Regions from separate parts of the Vibrio parahaemolyticus genome, predicted to be linked through region 1. Evidence: predicted binding sites of a transcription regulator. Region 1 holds the regulator's gene; each other region holds the start of a gene.

The links. The regulator PurR, encoded in region 1, represses purine synthesis genes. The targets are predictions, from matches to a motif close to TNANGNAAACGTTTNCNTNA.
Region 2: purM (phosphoribosylformylglycinamidine cyclo-ligase) is a predicted target of PurR. The motif match lies at 2,270-2,289, and genes of this name have one in related genera.
Region 3: purT (formate-dependent phosphoribosylglycinamide formyltransferase) is a predicted target of PurR. The motif match lies at 3,067-3,086, and genes of this name have one in related genera.

The regions. Positions count from the first base shown of each region.
Region 1 covers NZ_UHIL01000001.1:1,271,574-1,277,737, reverse strand. Annotated here, with positions in the region: gene elyC (envelope biogenesis factor ElyC) at 1-274, shown strand, start outside; gene torR (two-component system response regulator TorR) at 344-1,057, opposite strand; gene torD (molecular chaperone TorD) at 1,323-1,970, shown strand; gene purR (HTH-type transcriptional repressor PurR) at 2,408-3,412, shown strand; cyclic di-GMP riboswitch class I at 3,679-3,768, shown strand; gene DYB02_RS06490 (TfoX/Sxy family DNA transformation protein) at 3,885-4,475, shown strand; gene DYB02_RS06485 (TVP38/TMEM64 family protein) at 4,687-5,379, shown strand; gene DYB02_RS06480 (putative signal transducing protein) at 5,379-5,699, shown strand; gene DYB02_RS06475 (alpha/beta fold hydrolase) at 5,741-6,164, opposite strand, start outside.
Region 2 covers NZ_UHIL01000001.1:2,579,007-2,585,170, forward strand. Annotated here, with positions in the region: gene DYB02_RS13280 (uracil-xanthine permease family protein) at 189-1,442, shown strand; gene upp (uracil phosphoribosyltransferase) at 1,547-2,173, opposite strand; gene purM (phosphoribosylformylglycinamidine cyclo-ligase) at 2,354-3,394, shown strand; gene purN (phosphoribosylglycinamide formyltransferase) at 3,524-4,171, shown strand; gene DYB02_RS13300 (class II glutamine amidotransferase) at 4,251-5,096, opposite strand; gene lpcA (D-sedoheptulose 7-phosphate isomerase) at 5,149-5,724, opposite strand; gene fadE (acyl-CoA dehydrogenase FadE) at 6,081-6,164, shown strand, end outside.
Region 3 covers NZ_UHIL01000001.1:1,547,497-1,553,660, forward strand. Annotated here, with positions in the region: gene DYB02_RS07745 (nucleotidyltransferase family protein) at 1-756, opposite strand, end outside; gene DYB02_RS07750 (thiopurine S-methyltransferase) at 1,074-1,724, shown strand; gene purT (formate-dependent phosphoribosylglycinamide formyltransferase) at 1,826-3,001, opposite strand; gene cdd (cytidine deaminase) at 3,149-4,036, opposite strand; gene DYB02_RS07765 (LrgB family protein) at 4,400-5,077, opposite strand; gene DYB02_RS07770 (CidA/LrgA family protein) at 5,079-5,453, opposite strand; gene sbcB (exodeoxyribonuclease I) at 5,509-6,164, opposite strand, start outside.

The sequences.
Region 1 (6,164 bases):
CGCCGCTTTTGTTCAACAAAAAGAGATTGTGCTAGTCACGTCAGCGAGCCACATGAGCCGTGCGCTGTACGAGTTTAACGCAGCTGGAATTAAACCCATCCCTGCTCCAACGAATTTCTTAGCGATAGACGAAGTTAGCCAACCGTGGGACAAGTATTCACCTAAAGCTCGCTACCTTGAGCAAACTGAACTGTTTTGGCATGAATACCTTGGTAGCGTTTGGCAAAGACTGCGTGACACCGTAGGGCAAACGCCGATGGTGGAAGCGGAATAAACCCGATTTATAAACACAAAAAAGGAGAGCATTGGCTCTCCTTTTTCTTTACTGCTTGTCTGATGGTGATTAATCACCTGCGAACATATAGCCTTCACCGTGAACGGTCACAAAAATTTGTGGGTTCTTAGGATCAAACTCCATCTTAGCGCGCATGCGTCGGATAAGAACATCGATCGTACGATCATTTGGAGCATCAACTCGATGACTGATCATATTCAAAATACGTTCACGACTCAGCACTTGATTCGGGTAAGACGATAACGCCACCAAAAGCTCATATTCTGCTTTGGTTAGTTTTACTGGCTCACCATTACGGCTAAGTGCTCGACGCTGAATATCGAATGTCCACTCACCAAAGCGAACAATGTGTTCATCGTTTGTTTCGCTTGCCGCTTTACTTGCTCCACTTCGTGCCGCAGAAATGCGCCACAGTAGATTTTTAACTCGAACTAGTAATTCCCTTAGTTCAAAAGGCTTTGTCACATAATCGTCTGCACCCATCTCTAGGCCTACGATTTTGTCGATGCTATCCGTGCGTCCTGTTACCAATATGATGCCGATGTCTGATTGACTGCGTAGCTCACGCGTAAGCATTAGGCCGTCTTCGCCCGGCAAGTTAATATCCAACATAATAAGGTCGACATCACCGCCTTGCAGAACTTCGCGCATCTCCGCGCCACTTTCTGCTTCGCTAACTTTGTAACCTTCATTTTGGAAATATCCCGCAAGCTTACTACGAGTTACAACATCATCTTCTACGACTAATACGTGATAGCTCATTTACACCACTTTCTGTCTTCTTATTATCCAAGACGTATTCTATTCATAACTAGTAACATTTCTAGTCATAGATACATTAAAAAGCAAGATTTAGCGTTTTTATTGATTCAAAACAAGCTTGCCCATCACTGTTAATAAGTGCACACAATTCAACATAATCAACAATAATTATAGTTACTGCTATTCATCTTATTTGATTACACTTAGGGGATATCCCTAATTGACTTTATGATGCAATACTCGAAGCATCCTTCAGGAGCCAAAAATGCAAGAAGTGAAAGCTTTTAATGAAAAGCGTGCTGAAATTTACTGGTGGTTTTCGAGCTTATTCGCTAAAGAACTCAGCGAAAAAGAACTAGAAACCTACCACAGTGTTGAAATTCGCAGTTTTTTAGCGGGCTTAGGTGAGAACGAATCACTCAAGCCAGCCGTTGATAGCCTAGTTGATGCCCTAAACCGACTCCAAGACCGCAATGATGCTCAACTAGAACTTGCAGCAGATTTTTGCGAGCTGTTCTTAAAAACAGATAAGTATGGGTCACTACCGTACGCTTCTATGTACATTGGTGAATCAGGCTTGCTCAATGACAAACCTGCAGAAGAGATGGAAAAACTGATGGCAGATTTTGGGGTTCAGGTAGACGAAAACCTCAAAGAACCAGCAGACCATCTTGCTGTTGAATTGGACTTTTTGGGCAACATGATCATTCGCTCAAATGAGTTAGAGCAAGAAAAACATATGGAAGAGGCTTTCGTTAAACAAAACGATTTCATCCAAAATCAACTCATGTCTTGGTTGCCAAAATTTGCTGAAAAATGTAAGCAATTTGATGAATTTGGCTTCTACTTAAGCGTTGCGCAACTATTAATTGCATTTTGTAAACTGGACAGCGCTTACCTTCTTGGTGAATAATCACCGCCTATTTTTAGGGAGCCTGCCTGTCGGGCTCCCTATTTTATTCGCTTGCTTTTAATCTGGCTCAAAGACGTTCGTTCATTTAGCAGTCAAAATGTGACTTCAAATACACAAAACTCTTGCTGAAAATATTGCCAGTCAGCCCACATAGGGCTAAAATGTGAACGCAAACGATTAAATATGATTTATATGTAAACCGCTGAAATATAGCGGTTTTTGTTTTTTATTAATAGGTTGATGACCACTTCCTCATATTTAATAGGAAGCCGAGTACCTTCAACCAAGTTGCTACAAATCTTTTTATACCGATTTCGGTACAACCGCTGCCTACTAGAATAGACACTACTGTTGTTGTGGTGTTTAGTTTGCGCAAAAAACTAAGCGTATGGTTGTATTCACTACGGTATTAAGTAGCTCGATACAGGACATCATTTATGGCCACTATAAAAGACGTTGCTCGCTTAGCCGGCGTTTCTACTACCACAGTTTCGCACGTTATTAATAAGACACGTTTTGTTGCAGAAGCAACCCAAGAAAAAGTAATGAAAGCGGTTGATGAGCTTAACTACGCACCAAGCGCAGTTGCTCGTAGTTTAAAATGCAACTCAACTCGTACTATTGGTATGTTGGTAACACAGTCAACTAACCTATTCTTCTCTGAAGTGATCGACGGTGTAGAAAGTTACTGCTACCGTCAAGGTTACACATTGATCTTGTGTAATACTGGCGGCATCTACGAGAAACAGCGCGACTACATCCGCATGCTTGCTGAGAAACGTGTAGATGGCATTTTGGTGATGTGTTCAGATCTAACCGAAGAACTAAAAGAGATGTTAGATCGTCATTCAGACATCCCGAAAGTTGTGATGGATTGGGGCCCAGAGAGTTCTCGTGCGGACAAGATCATCGATAACTCTGAAGAAGGTGGCTACCTAGCAACTAAATATCTTATCGATAACGGCCACACTGACATCGCCTGCCTGAGTGGTCACTTTGAGAAACTTGCTTGCCAAGAGCGTATCGCTGGTTTCCGTCGTGCCATGGCTGAAGCAAAACTGCCAATCAATGAAGATTGGATTCTTGAAGGTAACTTTGAATGCGATACTGCGGTACTGGTTGCAGACAAGATCACCGCGATGGAAAAACGCCCTACTGCAGTATTCTGTTTTAACGATACCATGGCACTTGGCTTAATGAGCCGTCTGCAACAAAACGGCATCAAGGTTCCAGATGACGTTTCTGTTATCGGTTACGACAACATTGAACTTGCAGAGTACTTCTCACCACCGCTAACAACGATTCACCAACCTAAACGTCGTGTGGGTAAAAATGCGTTTGAGATCCTACTTGAACGCATTAAAGATAAAGAACACGAAAAGCGTGTGTTCGAGATGCAACCAGAGATTGTTATCCGCAACACCGTTAAGAAACTTAATTAAATGAACACAAGCGCCCTTAGGGGCGCTTTTTTTTATTAAAAAAATAACACTTCCCGCACACTTTGCCTCATTCTTAAAAACAATAACTTCCATAAGTTACTGTTTTCTTTACATGTGAATTATTAATTCCCGCTTCTTTTCAAACATTAAATACAATTCTCAATTATGAGTACCCATGCACAAAATGGCATTATTTATTGAATCAAGATCACGTTTTAAAATCTAAAGTGTGATGTTAATTCAATATACGAAGTATCCTCATCTGGTCACGCACAGGGCAAACCATCCGAAAGGGTGGGACGCAAAGCCTCCGGCCTGAACCATAGTAGTATATGGAAGGTAGCGGGGTTACCGATGGCAAGTGTGCAACCAATGTCTTTACCCTTTAATGACATTGCCTTTGCGCACGTTTGCTACTCTCTCGGACCTGACTTTTGGTGGCGTAATATTAATTACACCGAGATAACAAAACATGGATAAACCGATACTCAAAGACTCTATGAAGCTATTTGAGGCACTTGGTACTATCAAGTCGCGCTCAATGTTTGGTGGCTTCGGACTTTTCGCTGATGAAACGATGTTTGCACTAGTGGTAAACAACCAGCTTCATATACGAGCAGACCAACAAACTTCATCTGACTTCGAGACACAGGGTCTAAAGCCTTACGTTTATAAAAAACGTGGCTTCCCAGTCGTTACTAAGTACTACGCTATTTCCAGCGAACTATGGGAATCTAGCGATCGCTTAATTGAAGTAGCGAAAAAATCCTTAGAAAACGCCAAACTTGAGAAAGAACAACAAGCGAGCACTAAGCCTAATCGCTTGAAAGATCTGCCAAATCTGAGATTGGCTACAGAAAGAATGCTTAAGAAAGCGGGTATTGATTCTGTTGCTCAACTTGAAGAAGAAGGCGCACTAAGTGCTTATAAAGCGATCAGAGACACGCACTCCACCACAGTTAGCCTTGAGCTACTTTGGGCCTTAGAAGGTGCTATTAACGGCACACACTGGAGTGTGGTTCCCCAGTCTCGTCGTGAAGAATTAATGAATGGCCTTTCGTAACAGAAGTCTGCTCTAATCTATCGACTAAAGCCGCAGTGTGAACTGCGGTTTTTTTATGAAATTTTTATAGCTCCCCTCGTGTCTACTCCTTTGTAAATCCCAAAACCCCCGTATCTTCAGCGCCACGACTTAGTTTCGATAACGAGATTGTTAAAACAACATTCAGTATGAATACTTTAAGCGGTAGCCTAGATATAGAAACGGAGCACACATGAATAAAAAACTTATCTTTGGACTGATACTTGTTGCCACCATTCTTTTGTTAGGCGCTAATTTTGGTCAATATCTAACGCTTGACAACGCAAAAGCGCAGCAAGAAGCACTCAATTCATTCATCGAAGCCAACATCGTCTATGCCGCCACGGTGTATTTTTTAGCGTATGTTGCGATTACCGCATTTTCTATTCCCGGAGCAGCAGTGGTTACTTTGCTAGGCGCAGCTTTGTTTGGGTTTTGGTTTAGCTTACTTTTGGTTTCTTTTGCCAGTACGATCGGTGCGACCTTAGCTTTTTTGAGTAGCCGATATTTGCTTAGGGATTGGGTTCAATCGAGATTTGGGGAAAAGCTTGTTGCGATTAACCAAGGAGTAAAAAAGGATGGCGCGTTTTATCTGTTTTCTTTGCGCTTGATTCCAGTGTTCCCATTTTTCCTCATCAACCTACTGATGGGATTAACACCTATGAGCATTGCGCGCTTTTATTTAACCAGTCAAATAGGCATGCTCCCTGGTACTGCCGTTTACCTTAACGCTGGTACTCAGTTAGCAACCATTGATAGCCTTTCTGGTATCGTATCCCCGACTGTATTAGCATCTTTTGCTTTGCTGGGGCTGTTTCCAATACTCGTAAAATGGGTTATGAATAAGGTCAGGCCAACCCCTACTCAGCCAAATGGCAGTATTTGATGAAAATCTTTATCGCGAAAAATCCAGCAGAAGCGCACATCGTATGTGAACTATTAAAAACTGAAGATATATGCTGTGAGGTGCGTGGAGAAGGACTTTTTGGTCTGAAAGGTGAGCTTCCTTTTGGCGATGATACTGATCCTTATGTTTGGCTATTAGATCCAGAACAACAATTGAAAGCTCACTCAATTATTGAAGCATTTAGGCAGCAGTCACAAAGCAACATATATGAAGACTGGCAATGTCCTCATTGTCTTGAACACAACGAAGGACAGTTTGGTGCGTGTTGGCAATGTGGATATCAAATTGGGGAGCCATGATCGTTCCCCTATTCTCGCATTTCAGGTGTCTATATTGATGGCTAGGCGACGATACTTTGTTGCTTTATAAATTCGATAGAGTGTTGGTTAAAATCTTCAGGACGCTCTACATTGCAGACATGACCGCAGTTTGGAATTTCACGCAAGATACTGAGCTTATGCGCTGCAACCATCTCTTTCACCGGTTGGATGAACATATAGTCTCTATCACCCATCAAATACAATGTCGGTATGGGTAACTCTCTGTCTTTGAAGTACTTCATCAATGGGTTTACATCCGCGGCAAGAATAAACCAGCGTTTAAACTCTTTTTGGCACAGCTTCTTTGCTTCTCGAATAAACAAATGCCTTGATTCACGCTGACTTCGTTGCGGCATCACAATGTAGGCAAACAGCTTATACAACCACATATAAGGCAAGATATGTTTACAGAAGTTACCCAACTTAACCAAAATCTGCGAACGC
Region 2 (6,164 bases), 1.3 Mb from region 1:
ACATCGATATTCTTTGAATGGCTTAATTTGGACTCGTAAAATCGTCCATTTTGCAAGCAACCAACTCTCAAAACATTCGTTTGGATGATAAATTCATTCGAAAGTTTGATCTAAGCAACGTTGCAAACGATTGCAGGATGATAGAATTCGTCGGATTTGTCTGCGTATCTTTGAAATAGGGAATTATTATGAAAAATGCGTTACAAGGCGCTCAAATGCTCTTTGTCGCTTTTGGTGCTCTCGTGCTCGTGCCGCTTCTGACTGGTCTCGATCCAAACGTAGCCCTCTTTGGTGCCGGTGTCGGTACTCTCCTCTTCCAATTAATCACTAAACGTTCTGTCCCAATCTTCCTTGCCTCTTCTTTTGCGTTTATTGCTCCTATTATGTTCGGTATCCAAACTTGGGGTATTGGTGCAACTATGGGCGGCTTGATGGCGGCAGGTTTGGTTTACGTTGCGCTTGGCGCAATGATCAAAGTGCGTGGTGTAGGGTTTATCCATAAGATTTTGCCACCGGTTGTAGTTGGCCCAGTGATCATGGTTATTGGCCTTGGCCTTGCGCCAACGGCAGTCAACATGGCGGTAGGTAAAACGGGCGACGGTGCGGTTCAGTTAGTAAATGGCGATGCTGCGGTCATTATCTCTGCGGTTTCGCTGCTAACGACGATTGCACTTAGCGTGTTCGCAAAAGGGTTCCTAAAACTGGTTCCTATCGTGGGTGGTATTTTGGCGGGCTATTCAGTATCCCTATTCTACGGTGTGGTTGACTTTACACCTGTGGCTCAAGCAGCTTGGCTTGCAATGCCCAACTTCACCATGCCTGAGTTCAACATCAACGCGATTCTATTCATGATCCCAGTTGCAATCGCTCCTGCGGTAGAGCACGTGGGTGACATGTTGGCTATCTCAAATGTAACGGGTAAAAACTACCTGAAGAAACCAGGCCTACACCGCACTATCGCGGGTGACGGAATCGCGACAATTGCAGCATCAATGGTTGGTGCGCCGCCAAACACTACTTACAGTGAAGTAACAGGCGCGGTAATGCTGACCAAAGCTTTCAACCCTGTAATCATGACTTGGGCTGCCATTACCGCTATTGTTCTTGCGCTGGTAGGTAAGCTAGGTGCGATTCTGCAAACCATTCCTGTGCCAGTAATGGGTGGCATCATGATTCTTCTGTTCGGTTCTATCGCAACCGTCGGTTTGAATACGCTGATTAAGAACAACGTTGATCTACACAAATCTCGTAACCTGGTGATCGTTGCAGTAACACTGGTATTTGGTATCGGTGGTATGGCTTTCGGTATCGGCGAGTTCAGCCTACAAGGTGTAAGCCTATGTGGTATCGTGGCAATCCTTCTTAACCTAGTGCTGCCACACGACCTTGGTGAAAACCACGTGGTTGATAACGCTCAAATGGAAGAAGAAAGCGCGAAGTAATTCGACTGTGCGACTTTTAAGTGGCGCACTTTAACCTTTCTAAATAAACAGCAACAAAAAAGGCTTGGTGAAAACCAAGCCTTTGTTTTACTCGGAGTAACTAATTACTTAGTACCGAAAATCTTATCACCTGCATCACCAAGACCAGGAACGATGTAGCCTTTGTCGTTTAGCTTCTCATCGATTGCCGCAGTGTAAAGCTCAACGTCTGGGTGCGCTTTTTCTAGTGCTTCAATACCTTCAGGAGCAGCAACTAGAACAAGAACTTTAATTGACTGACAGCCTTTCTCTTTTAGTAGGTCGATAGTTGCGATCATAGAACCGCCAGTTGCTAGCATTGGGTCAACAACTAGAGCAATACGCTCATCAATGTTAGACGCAAGCTTGTTGAAGTAAGGTACTGGCTCAAGTGTTTCTTCATCACGGTAAATACCAACAACACTGATACGAGCACTTGGCATGTGCTCAAGAACGCCATCCATCATGCCTAGACCTGCACGTAGGATTGGCACTACTGTTACTTTTTTACCTTTGATTTGGTCAACTTCTACCGGACCGTTCCAACCTTCAATGGTTACTTTCTCTGTTTCAAAGTCTGCTGTCGCTTCGTAAGTAAGTAGGCTACCGACTTCTGTCGCTAACTCACGAAAACGCTTTGTGCTGATGTCACCTTCTCTCATTAGACCAATTTTGTGTTTTACAAGAGGGTGCTTTACTTCAACAACTTTCATGTCCATCTCCGGCTATAGTTGGCAATATTTAAACAAACCTTCAGATTATACATGATTTTCACAGGGATTTCAGGATATATCACTAAAGAAAAAAACCGACGCAAACGTTTGCTATCTGTATTTAACCACTGGTAGAATAGCGCCGTTTTCATATCCAACTTAAATACCGAGGACTTCCCTGTGAGTGGTAACAACTCTTCTCTTAGCTATAAAGACGCTGGTGTCGATATTGATGCAGGCAATGCGCTTGTAGATCGTATTAAGGGTGCGGTGAAACGTACTCGTCGCCCTGAAGTGATGGGTGGTATCGGTGGTTTTGGCGCTTTATGCGAATTGCCAACCAAATACAAACAACCTGTACTGGTTTCTGGTACTGACGGTGTAGGCACAAAACTTCGCCTAGCACTGGATATGAACAAGCACGACACTATCGGCATCGACCTAGTGGCAATGTGTGTAAACGACCTAATCGTTCAAGGTGCCGAGCCCCTATTCTTCCTAGATTACTACGCGACTGGCAAGCTAGATGTAGACACAGCAGCAGACGTGGTTTCTGGTATTGCTGATGGCTGTGTTCAAGCTGGTTGTGCACTTATCGGTGGCGAAACCGCTGAAATGCCAGGCATGTACGAAGGCGAAGACTACGACGTTGCGGGTTTCTGTGTAGGCGTAGTGGAAAAAGAAGACGTGATTGACGGCACTAAAGTAGCAGCAGGCGACGCACTTATCGCTGTCGGCTCAAGCGGTCCACACTCAAACGGTTACTCACTGATCCGTAAGATTCTAGAAGTTTCTGGCGCAGATAAAAACGAAGAGCTAGCAGGTCGCACTATCGGTGAGCACCTACTAGAACCAACGAAGATTTACATCAAATCTGCACTTAAGATGATCGAGAAACACGATATCCACGCGATTTCTCACATTACGGGTGGTGGTTTCTGGGAAAACATCCCTCGCGTACTGCCTGAAGGCACAAAAGCCGTTATCGACGGTAACAGCTGGGAATGGCCAATCATTTTCAAATGGCTGCAAGAGAAAGGCAACGTTGAAACGCACGAAATGTACCGTACGTTCAACTGTGGTGTTGGTCTAGTCGTTGCACTACCAAAAGACCAAGCAGACGCGGCGGTTGCACTTCTTAAAGAAGAAGGCGAAAACGCATGGGTGATTGGTGAAATTGCTCAAGCAGAAGCAAATGAAGAGCAAGTTGAAATCAACTAACTTGTGAATCACGCTAAAAAATAAAATGAATGAGGACGCCACGTCCTCATTCTGCTATCTGGAACATCGAAAACCATTCTAATAGTAGGTAATTTATAGAACCTACAATATCAAGGCAGTCCCAACATCATGAAAAACATCGTGGTCCTAATTTCAGGTAACGGCAGTAACTTACAAGCCATTTTAGAAGCTTGTGAAAACAGCATGCCTAACGCACACGTTGCAGCAGTATTTTCTAATAAATCTGACGCATACGGTCTAGAACGTGCAAAACAGTTTAGTGTTGATGGCCACTTTGTTGACCCTAAAGCGTTCGAGTCACGCGAGGCATTCGATGCCGAGTTGATGCAACAAATTGACAAGTATCAGCCCGATGTTGTCGTTCTTGCTGGGTACATGCGCATTCTTAGCGGTGCATTTGTTTCGCACTATCTCGGTAAGATGATCAACATTCACCCTTCTCTTCTACCTAAATACCCGGGTTTACACACCCACCAACGCGCGATTGACGCCAAAGACAAAGAGCACGGCACAAGTGTTCACTTTGTCACAGAAGAGTTAGACGGCGGTCCCGTAGTTCTTCAAGCAAAAGTGCCAGTATTTGAAGATGATGATGCAGCAGCACTCGCTGCGCGTGTACAAACTCAAGAGCACACCATTTACCCTATCGTGACTAAGTGGCTCGTTGAAGAGCGTTTAATCATGCAAGATGGCAAAGCTTGGTTAGATGGCAAAGAACTCGGTCCTCATGGCTACGCAGCCGCTGAAGAAGAATAAGTACTTTTTAACGCATCAAAAAAGGCAGTCGAGTGACTGCCTTTTTGTTATTTGGAAAACTTGATGTCTAGAAACGTCGTTATTCCAACGGTTCGGTCGGAGCTTGATTACCCGGTTTGGGCGCTGCAAATGGCACATCTTTCAAATCAGATGCATTGTTTTGGATCAGTTCACCAAGGTGAAACAAACCATATTCACCGGGCTTCATTCGATGCCAAGTCTCATTGCCGGTTAAAGGCTGAGTCGCAATGACAGAAACAACATCGTTTGGTGTTGTTTCTTCTTGGAAGTTGATCTCCACATCTTCATCTAGTAAAGCGGCCTTGCCAAACGGTGCGCGACGCGTAATCCAATACAAGTGATTAGTACAATACGTCATGACAAATTCGCCGTCGCTGAGCAACATATTGAACACGCCTTTTTCTTTGAGCTGATCGCAACACTTAGCGATGTAGAGAAAAACAGATTCCATGTCCTGAGGAGGCTCTGGATATCGATCTTCCATCTGCTTTAGCAGCCAACAAAACGCAAGCTCACTGTCTGTTTGACCAACAGGACGATGACGCCCAGTGTACAGATCTTGGTAATCAGACAGCTGACCATTGTGAGCAAAGGTCCAATACTTGCCCCACAACTCACGTGTGAATGGGTGCGTATTTTCTAAATTCACTCCGCCACGGTTTGCTTGGCGAATATGACTCACAACCGCACGACTTTTGATCGGATAGTTTTGCACCAATTCAGCGATTTGGGACTCACAGCTTGGTTTTGGGTCTTTAAAGGTTCGAAAACCTTTACCTTCATAAAAAGTAATTCCCCAACCATCACGGTGCGGGCCAGTACGACCTCCACGCTGCATCAGCCCTGTAAAGCTGAAACAGATATCCGTTGGAACATTGGCGCTCATGCCGAGCAATTCACACATCGTTTAACGAACTCCTTACCTAAACCACAGCCGAAAAAGTGGCTGCAGAAAATTATTCCATCTCTTTTTCAATCAACTGAATGATGATGTGAATAATCTTAATATGTACTTCTTGAATACGGTCTGCATAACCAAAGTGTGGTACACGAATTTCAACATCAGCAAGACCAGCCATTTTACCGCCGTCTTTACCCGTCAGTGCGACGGTCTTCATGCCTTTCGCTTTCGCAGCTTCAATCGCTTTAAGAATATTGCCTGAGTTGCCAGATGTCGACAAACCAAACAGAACATCACCTTTGCGGCCTACCGCTTCAACGTAACGAGAAAAAACAAAGTCGTAACCAAAATCGTTACTGACACAAGAAAGGTGGCTTGGATCTGAAATCGCAATACCAGCGTATCCTGGGCGATTATCACGGTAACGCCCTGTTAGCTCTTCTGCGAAGTGCATTGCGTCACAGTGCGAACCACCGTTACCGCACGACAGCACCTTACCATCTTGCTTAAAAGAATCGGCAATCATCTTCGCTGCCGCTTCGATTTGAGCAATGTTATGGTCATCGCTTAAAAATTTGTTGAGCACTTCAGCAGCTTCGTTCAATTCACTTCTAATCAGATCTTGGTACATAAGACGTTCTCTTTATTATTTCGGGCGTAAATGCGCATTCGCTTCGCCTTAGTAAATGGTTCTGATGCCATTTTAGCACCGGACATTTCATAACACTGAGTTTACCCACAAACGAGAATTAGTGTCGATAGTGAACCTCCAGATTTGGATTGGTGACAGTAATAAACTTGTCAACTTGCTTACGAAACCATCACTCAATTCGCAACTTTAGAATTTTAACTCTACTTAGATCACTTTTTACTCAATCTTGTGTTTTACATTTCTTTAATATTTTGATTACACTTATACCAACTGGTTAGACCTCTTACCAAAATACAGACGTACAACATTTATAAAGTCTGAAAAGGAAAAATTATATGGACATCTTGCTCTCTATCGTTGCGATGGCTGTTGTGTTAGGCATTACGCTTTACCACAGAATGTCACTCGTTAAATCCGTC
Region 3 (6,164 bases), 280 kb from region 1:
CGTCGTTAAGTAAGGCTGCCATGCTTGTTGGTATAAGTTTTTCGCTTGGCTACGCATATTCTTAATGGAAGCCATTTCAATCTCGCTTAGATTTCGCTTTTCCATTGATGCTTGACGTTCAAGCTTTTGAATTTGCTCATACAGGTCGTGTTCAGGACCATTTTTTACATCCGCAATCGCTTTTAAGTGCAGCTGTACTTCTGCAATCAAATTCGTTTTTGGCAAACGGACTAACAAGTTCAGATCACGGTAGCCAGAAGGGCCAGGTTTCTTAAAGCGGTTTTTGACTTTAACGATAGTTGTTTCGCGCTCTAGCGTTTCGTAAATAGAGACCAAACTTGCCACATCTTCCGCCACAATAGTCGCACGAGCTAAGTCAGTAATGCGTTCTACTTGGCCATCCAGTTCATGTGTGATTTTTTCTTCGGCGCGATGTTTAGATTTTACGCCAGCGAAATATGGCTTAGCATCGTTGAGTAGAGCGGTACTTTTACAAATGGTTTCAAGCTCGAATTGGGCTTGATGCGCTTTGCTGTAAAGAATATCGAAATCTGAATAAGGCTGGGTTGGACGAGAATCGATGGATTGGATTCCATACAAGCCGCTAAGGCTGTGTTTAAATAGTTTAGAACAAACCTCGTTTTGACTAGGGGAACGATTTTGTTCATTACTTGGGGCATTAGGAAGTGCGGCGAATGCTGGCGCACGGCTTAGTACCAAAAGCATCAATGCTGTAGTACGTAGAAATAAGCTCATTCACTCTCCTTAACTTGCTTGCACTTAGAAAATGGGAACGTAAAAGTCGCTAAGACTGGGCAAATTAGGTACTAACTTATTTATGGGGACTTTCCGAAAGATCCCAAGGCTAAAAATTAACCTTTTGGAGGAATCGTGCGTTAGATCACCATTTCTCTTTTCTTTATTCTGCTTAGAGAATAAAGAGTTTGTTCTCCAAGGAACGATGACATCCTATCATCGCCGTATTAACCAAAGATGAACGGCATAGACAAATTTAAAAAAATCATTAGTCTTACCCCACAAAACGAAAATCAGCCAACAAGTAGAAAGTAAGAATGAGAGATCAAGAATTTTGGCACAGTAAGTGGGCCAGTAATCAAATCGGTTTTCATTTGGAAGATGTGAACCCTCTATTGCCAGCGTGCTGGCACCATGCGAATCCGAAACGTGAAGACAAAGTCTTGGTTCCTTTGTGTGGTAAGTCTGAAGATCTCGTTTGGTTAGCAACGAAACATGATTCTGTGGAAGGGGTTGAGCTGAGCCAAATAGCGGTGCGTTCTTTCTTTGCTGAACACTTTTATACACCAACTGTGACCCCAATTAGTGGTATGCATGAGTTGTATCAGTTTGATGAACTGTCGATTTATACTGGTGATTTCTTTACGGCTCCGGTTTCTCAAGCCGATATCGTTTATGATCGCGCTGCGTTGGTGGCTTTGCCGCAAGATATGCGAGAAGAGTACGTAGCGCGCTTGAAGCTGCTTTTGAATCCGGGCGGTCGTATTTTGCTTGTGACATTGAACTATCCGCAAGAGGAAATGGCTGGTCCTCCATTTAGTGTGCCATTGGAAGAAATTCAACAGTTGTTTGCAGGCTACAAGGTAACATGCTTAAACGTCGATCAAGCTGATGAACATCATCCAAAGATCGCGAAGAAGGGTTTAAGCCGCTTCTCTGAAGAAGTGTACTTAATTGAAGCTCAGTAAGACGATTTCCGTACTAGTGAGTTTATGAATAGAACTCGCAAATAAAAGAAAAGCGCAGCGATATAAAGCTGCGCTTTTTTTGATTGTTGAGAACTCAAAGATTAGTAAACGATTTTTACTTTCTTTGCGTTTTCGACCGCGTCTTGAACAGACTCTTCAATAGTTTTACGGCGAGTTAACACGACACCCAAACGACGACGACCATCGATTTCTGGTTTGCCAAATAAGCGCACTTGAGTTTGAGGTTGCGCTAAAGCCTTCGCAAGGTTGTCGAAACGAATGTCCGTTGATGTGCCTTGACCTAGGATCACCGCTGATGCAGAAGGGCCATACTGAACGATTTTGTTAATCGGCATTCCAGTAAATGCGCGAACATGAAGAGCAAACTCGGACATCTCTTGAGAGATCATCGTAACCATGCCAGTGTCATGCGGACGAGGAGACACTTCATTGAAAATAACCTTGTCACCTTTAACAAAGAGCTCTACGCCGAAAATACCGTACCCACCTAAAGCGTTTACGACTTTCTCTGCCGTGTACTCTGCTGCTTTGATTGCATTTTCCGACATTGCTTGTGGCTGCCATGATTCACGGTAATCACCATCTTCTTGACGGTGGCCAATTGGCGCACAGAAGTGAACACCGTCCACTGCTCTAATGGTCAACAAAGTAATCTCGTAATCAAAATCGATAAAGCCTTCAACGATGACTCGACCTGCGCCAGTTCGGCCGCCTTCTTGTGCGTAGTCCCATGCTTTTTCAATATCGTCTTCCGTTTTGATGACACTCTGTCCCTTGCCAGATGAACTCATGACAGGTTTGACCACACATGGGATACCTACGTGCTCTACTGCGGCTTTAAAGTCATCGTAGTTGTCTGCAAATCGGTAAGGGGAGGTGGATAGGTCTAGTTCTTCTGCGGCTAAGCGACGAATACCTTCACGGTTCATTGTGAGCTTGGTCGCTTTCGCAGTTGGCACAACATTCAGGCCTTTCTCTTCAAGGTCGACAAGTTTATCGGTCGCGATAGCTTCTATTTCTGGAACAACGTAAGCTGGCTGCTCTTTGTTTATGATCTCTTCTAGAGCTTTACCATCCAACATATCAAGCACGTAGCTACGATGAGAGACTTGCATCGCAGGTGCGTCTGCATAACGGTCACAAGCAATCACTTCTAGACCTAGTCGTTGGCATTCAATTGCCACTTCTTTACCAAGCTCACCAGAGCCTAATAGTAATACACGGGTAGCATTTGCGCTGGTTGCAGTACCGAACATAGTGTTCCCTTACAAAATAAAGTGATGAGACAGAAATTGCAGGGGATCATACTGATTTTTCATTGTGAAGCAAACGTTTGCTTGTGGTTTTTTGTCAATAAAAAAGCTCTACATGTTGTAGAGCTTTTAATGACATATTAGTGAATTTTATACGTTAACAAAACTGACTGGAATATCTGGGTTTAGCGCTTCTAACGTAGACTGTGTGTCTGCTAGGTGACTGATTTTACCCTCAGAGTTTTCCACTAGAGCGGCAGCCTTAATGCTGTCGAAGGTTTCGCCTGCCAACAACACTTGAATCAGTGCTACTTGTAGCGGTGGAAGGCTTGGGTTAAATGCGGCGTTTTCTGCATAAGCACCTTTAAACACACGACCGTTCGCGAGCTCTAATGCTAAACCACTGAGGTTACTGGTGTACGGCGCATGGCTCATGTTCATCGCTTCGACGGCTTGTTGAATCAATGCGTCTTCATCATCACACACAAATTGGTGTTTTACTTCGGCCATCAAACCAGATTCAATACCAAGGTCTGCTGGACCAAAAGCTTCTGGTAAGTATTCATGTAATGACTTTTCGTCGCGCTCAGGTAGCTGAACTTTCAACTCTTTAGCAGTCGACAGTTCGTTCATGAACTGGCGGCAGTGACCACAAGGGCTAAAGTTGATGGTGATGTCTTTGACACCATGTTCGCCTTTCATCCAAGCGTGGCTAATTGCAGATTGTTCTGCGTGAACAGTTTGGCCTAACTGAACACCAAAGAACTCCATGTTTGCACCAAAGTACAGACGGCCAGACAAGCCGCGAACAATTGCACCAACATAGAACTCAGAAATAGGAGCGTAAGAATATGCAGCGGCAAAAGGAAGTAGAGCAACACGCAGCTCTTTATCTGATAGGCTGGTAGCTGAAAGCAATTGCTCAAACTGCTGCGCTGAAAGAGTAGCATCAAAATCGTCGGCGAGGACGATAGGAGCAAGTTGTTTTGAAAGTGCTTCAGGAGCGCTTGCTAGCGCCTGTTCAATGCGACTTTTCATGTTGAATCCTTGTTATTGCATGGACAGTTATTCTATGCAAAGGAGAGAAATGTTCCGTGCTTTGGATCACGTTAAATAATGCAATTGATATTTCTGTTACATAATTAGAGTGAGCTCACACATGTATTCGATTGCAATCGTGTTGAGCGTTAACTTCGTCTCATAAATAACTATATCAATGGATATTCATATACCCAAGTAATGAAAATATGCTAGCAGCGAAAGATAGTGTTTAGTATGAATCTTGTTAGAGCACGTTAGATGGGAAGTGTGCTTTGTAGCGAAAAGCGTTTTCAACGGCGCACTACGATGAGAAAAGGAAAGTGACGGCCTGTCGGAAGGAGGACAGACCGTCACAATGACTTATTGATATAGCCAGACTGCTAAACCAAAAAAGCTCGGAGCGAGAATGGAGGTGATGATGCCGCATAGCACCAACGCTAACGATGAAAATGCAGCGTCGCCAGGTTGTTTCTCTGCGCAAGTCGCAGTACCAAGCGCGTGCGATACTGTGCCCATCGTCAAACCACGAGCAATTGGATGCTTAATGCCGATTAGGTTGTAGATTGGGTACGCCAAAATAGCGCCAAGAAGACCTACGATCAGTACTAAGATTGCAGCGACTGCCGCTTCGCCACCAAGGTGGCTTGAGATTTCCATTGCAATCGGAGTGGTCACTGACTTACCTACTAGGCTCGCGATTAAACTGATGTCAGCTTTAAATGCAACGGCGATGAGGGTTGTGGTTGCCATTGACATAATACTACCGAGCGTACAAGCAAACGTTATGATTCGCCAGTTGGCTTTGATTTGAGGGAGTTGCTCGTACAAAGGGTAAGCCAACGCTACAACAGCTGGTTGTAGTAAAAAGCTGATGCCTTCGTTGTCGGCGTAGTATGTCTCAAACGGTACATTGAGGTACGTTAATAAAGGAATCAGTACTGCAATACTTATCAACAAAGGGTTTGCAAGTGGGCTGTTGATCTTAATTGCGATTTGGCGAGCAATCAGGAAAACGACAATAGTGACAATTAACCACATATTAATGTTTCTCCTTTAGCAAGTAGTCCAGTAGCCAAGCAAGGCTGACCAAGACAATGAGTGAACCACCGACTGCACTAGCTATGATTGGCAATGCATTCGCAAGTAGCATATCGAAGTGCTGCATGAGTCCCACACTGATTGGGACAAATAGTAAGATCATGTAGCGAATGAATAGCGTTGCGCCCGGTTTGACCCAATCCACTTTGACAAGGCCAAGTGTCATGGAGAAAAACAGTACAAGCATACCGATGACACTTCCGGGAACAGAAACGCCAGTGAATTTTTGAATAGTAATTCCGATTCCAAGTGCTCCCATGATGAGGAAGAGGGAGATGAGCAGTTGGATCAGTTGTAAGAATCGATCTTTTATCATTTTGACAGCATATAAACGACAAGCACACCATAAGGTGCGCTTGGATAAGTAGAAATTAGGAGGCTAGGCTCTCTACATAACGGTAAACGGATTTTAATATTGCAATCTTCTTTTCGTCACTTTCATGTTCGTGAACTAAGTTTTCTAAATTCAGCATATACTCTTCGATTTGGCTTTCAAATACCTCTCGGCAATGAAGTGCCCAGCGTCGTTGCTCTTGCTCATCGAGAGTGCTTGGGAAGTTACGAGCACGGTATCTGAATAGCAGCGGTTTGATGCGTTTATCGTCAAACTCGATATCTAAGGCAGCAAGATTGTTTGGATCGGTTTCGCGGATAATATCCATCGCTGCACGGTCAGCTGGAGAGAAGAACCCATCGTAAAGTTGAGTGTCCACATCATCGCTTTTTTCAAATTGACGTTCGATAGAGAACAAGCCGATTAGTTTTTCTCGAATCTCAGGGTGCTGGCGAAGTAGTGCCAAATTATCGAGACACTTCTGACGATCAATACCGATGTTTTCTGCGTTTTCCGCCGTCAACGTTTTCGCTGGTGCTAAAATAGGGCACTTATTGAGGTGAACCAGTTTCACCGGTACGGGTAGTAGGTCGCCGAGGTCTTCACGCTTGGTGTAGAGACGTTCGTGCAACTCTTCGGTTGAAAGTTCAAGAATTGGCTGCGGATCTTTGGCTAAATCAATCGTAATAACCG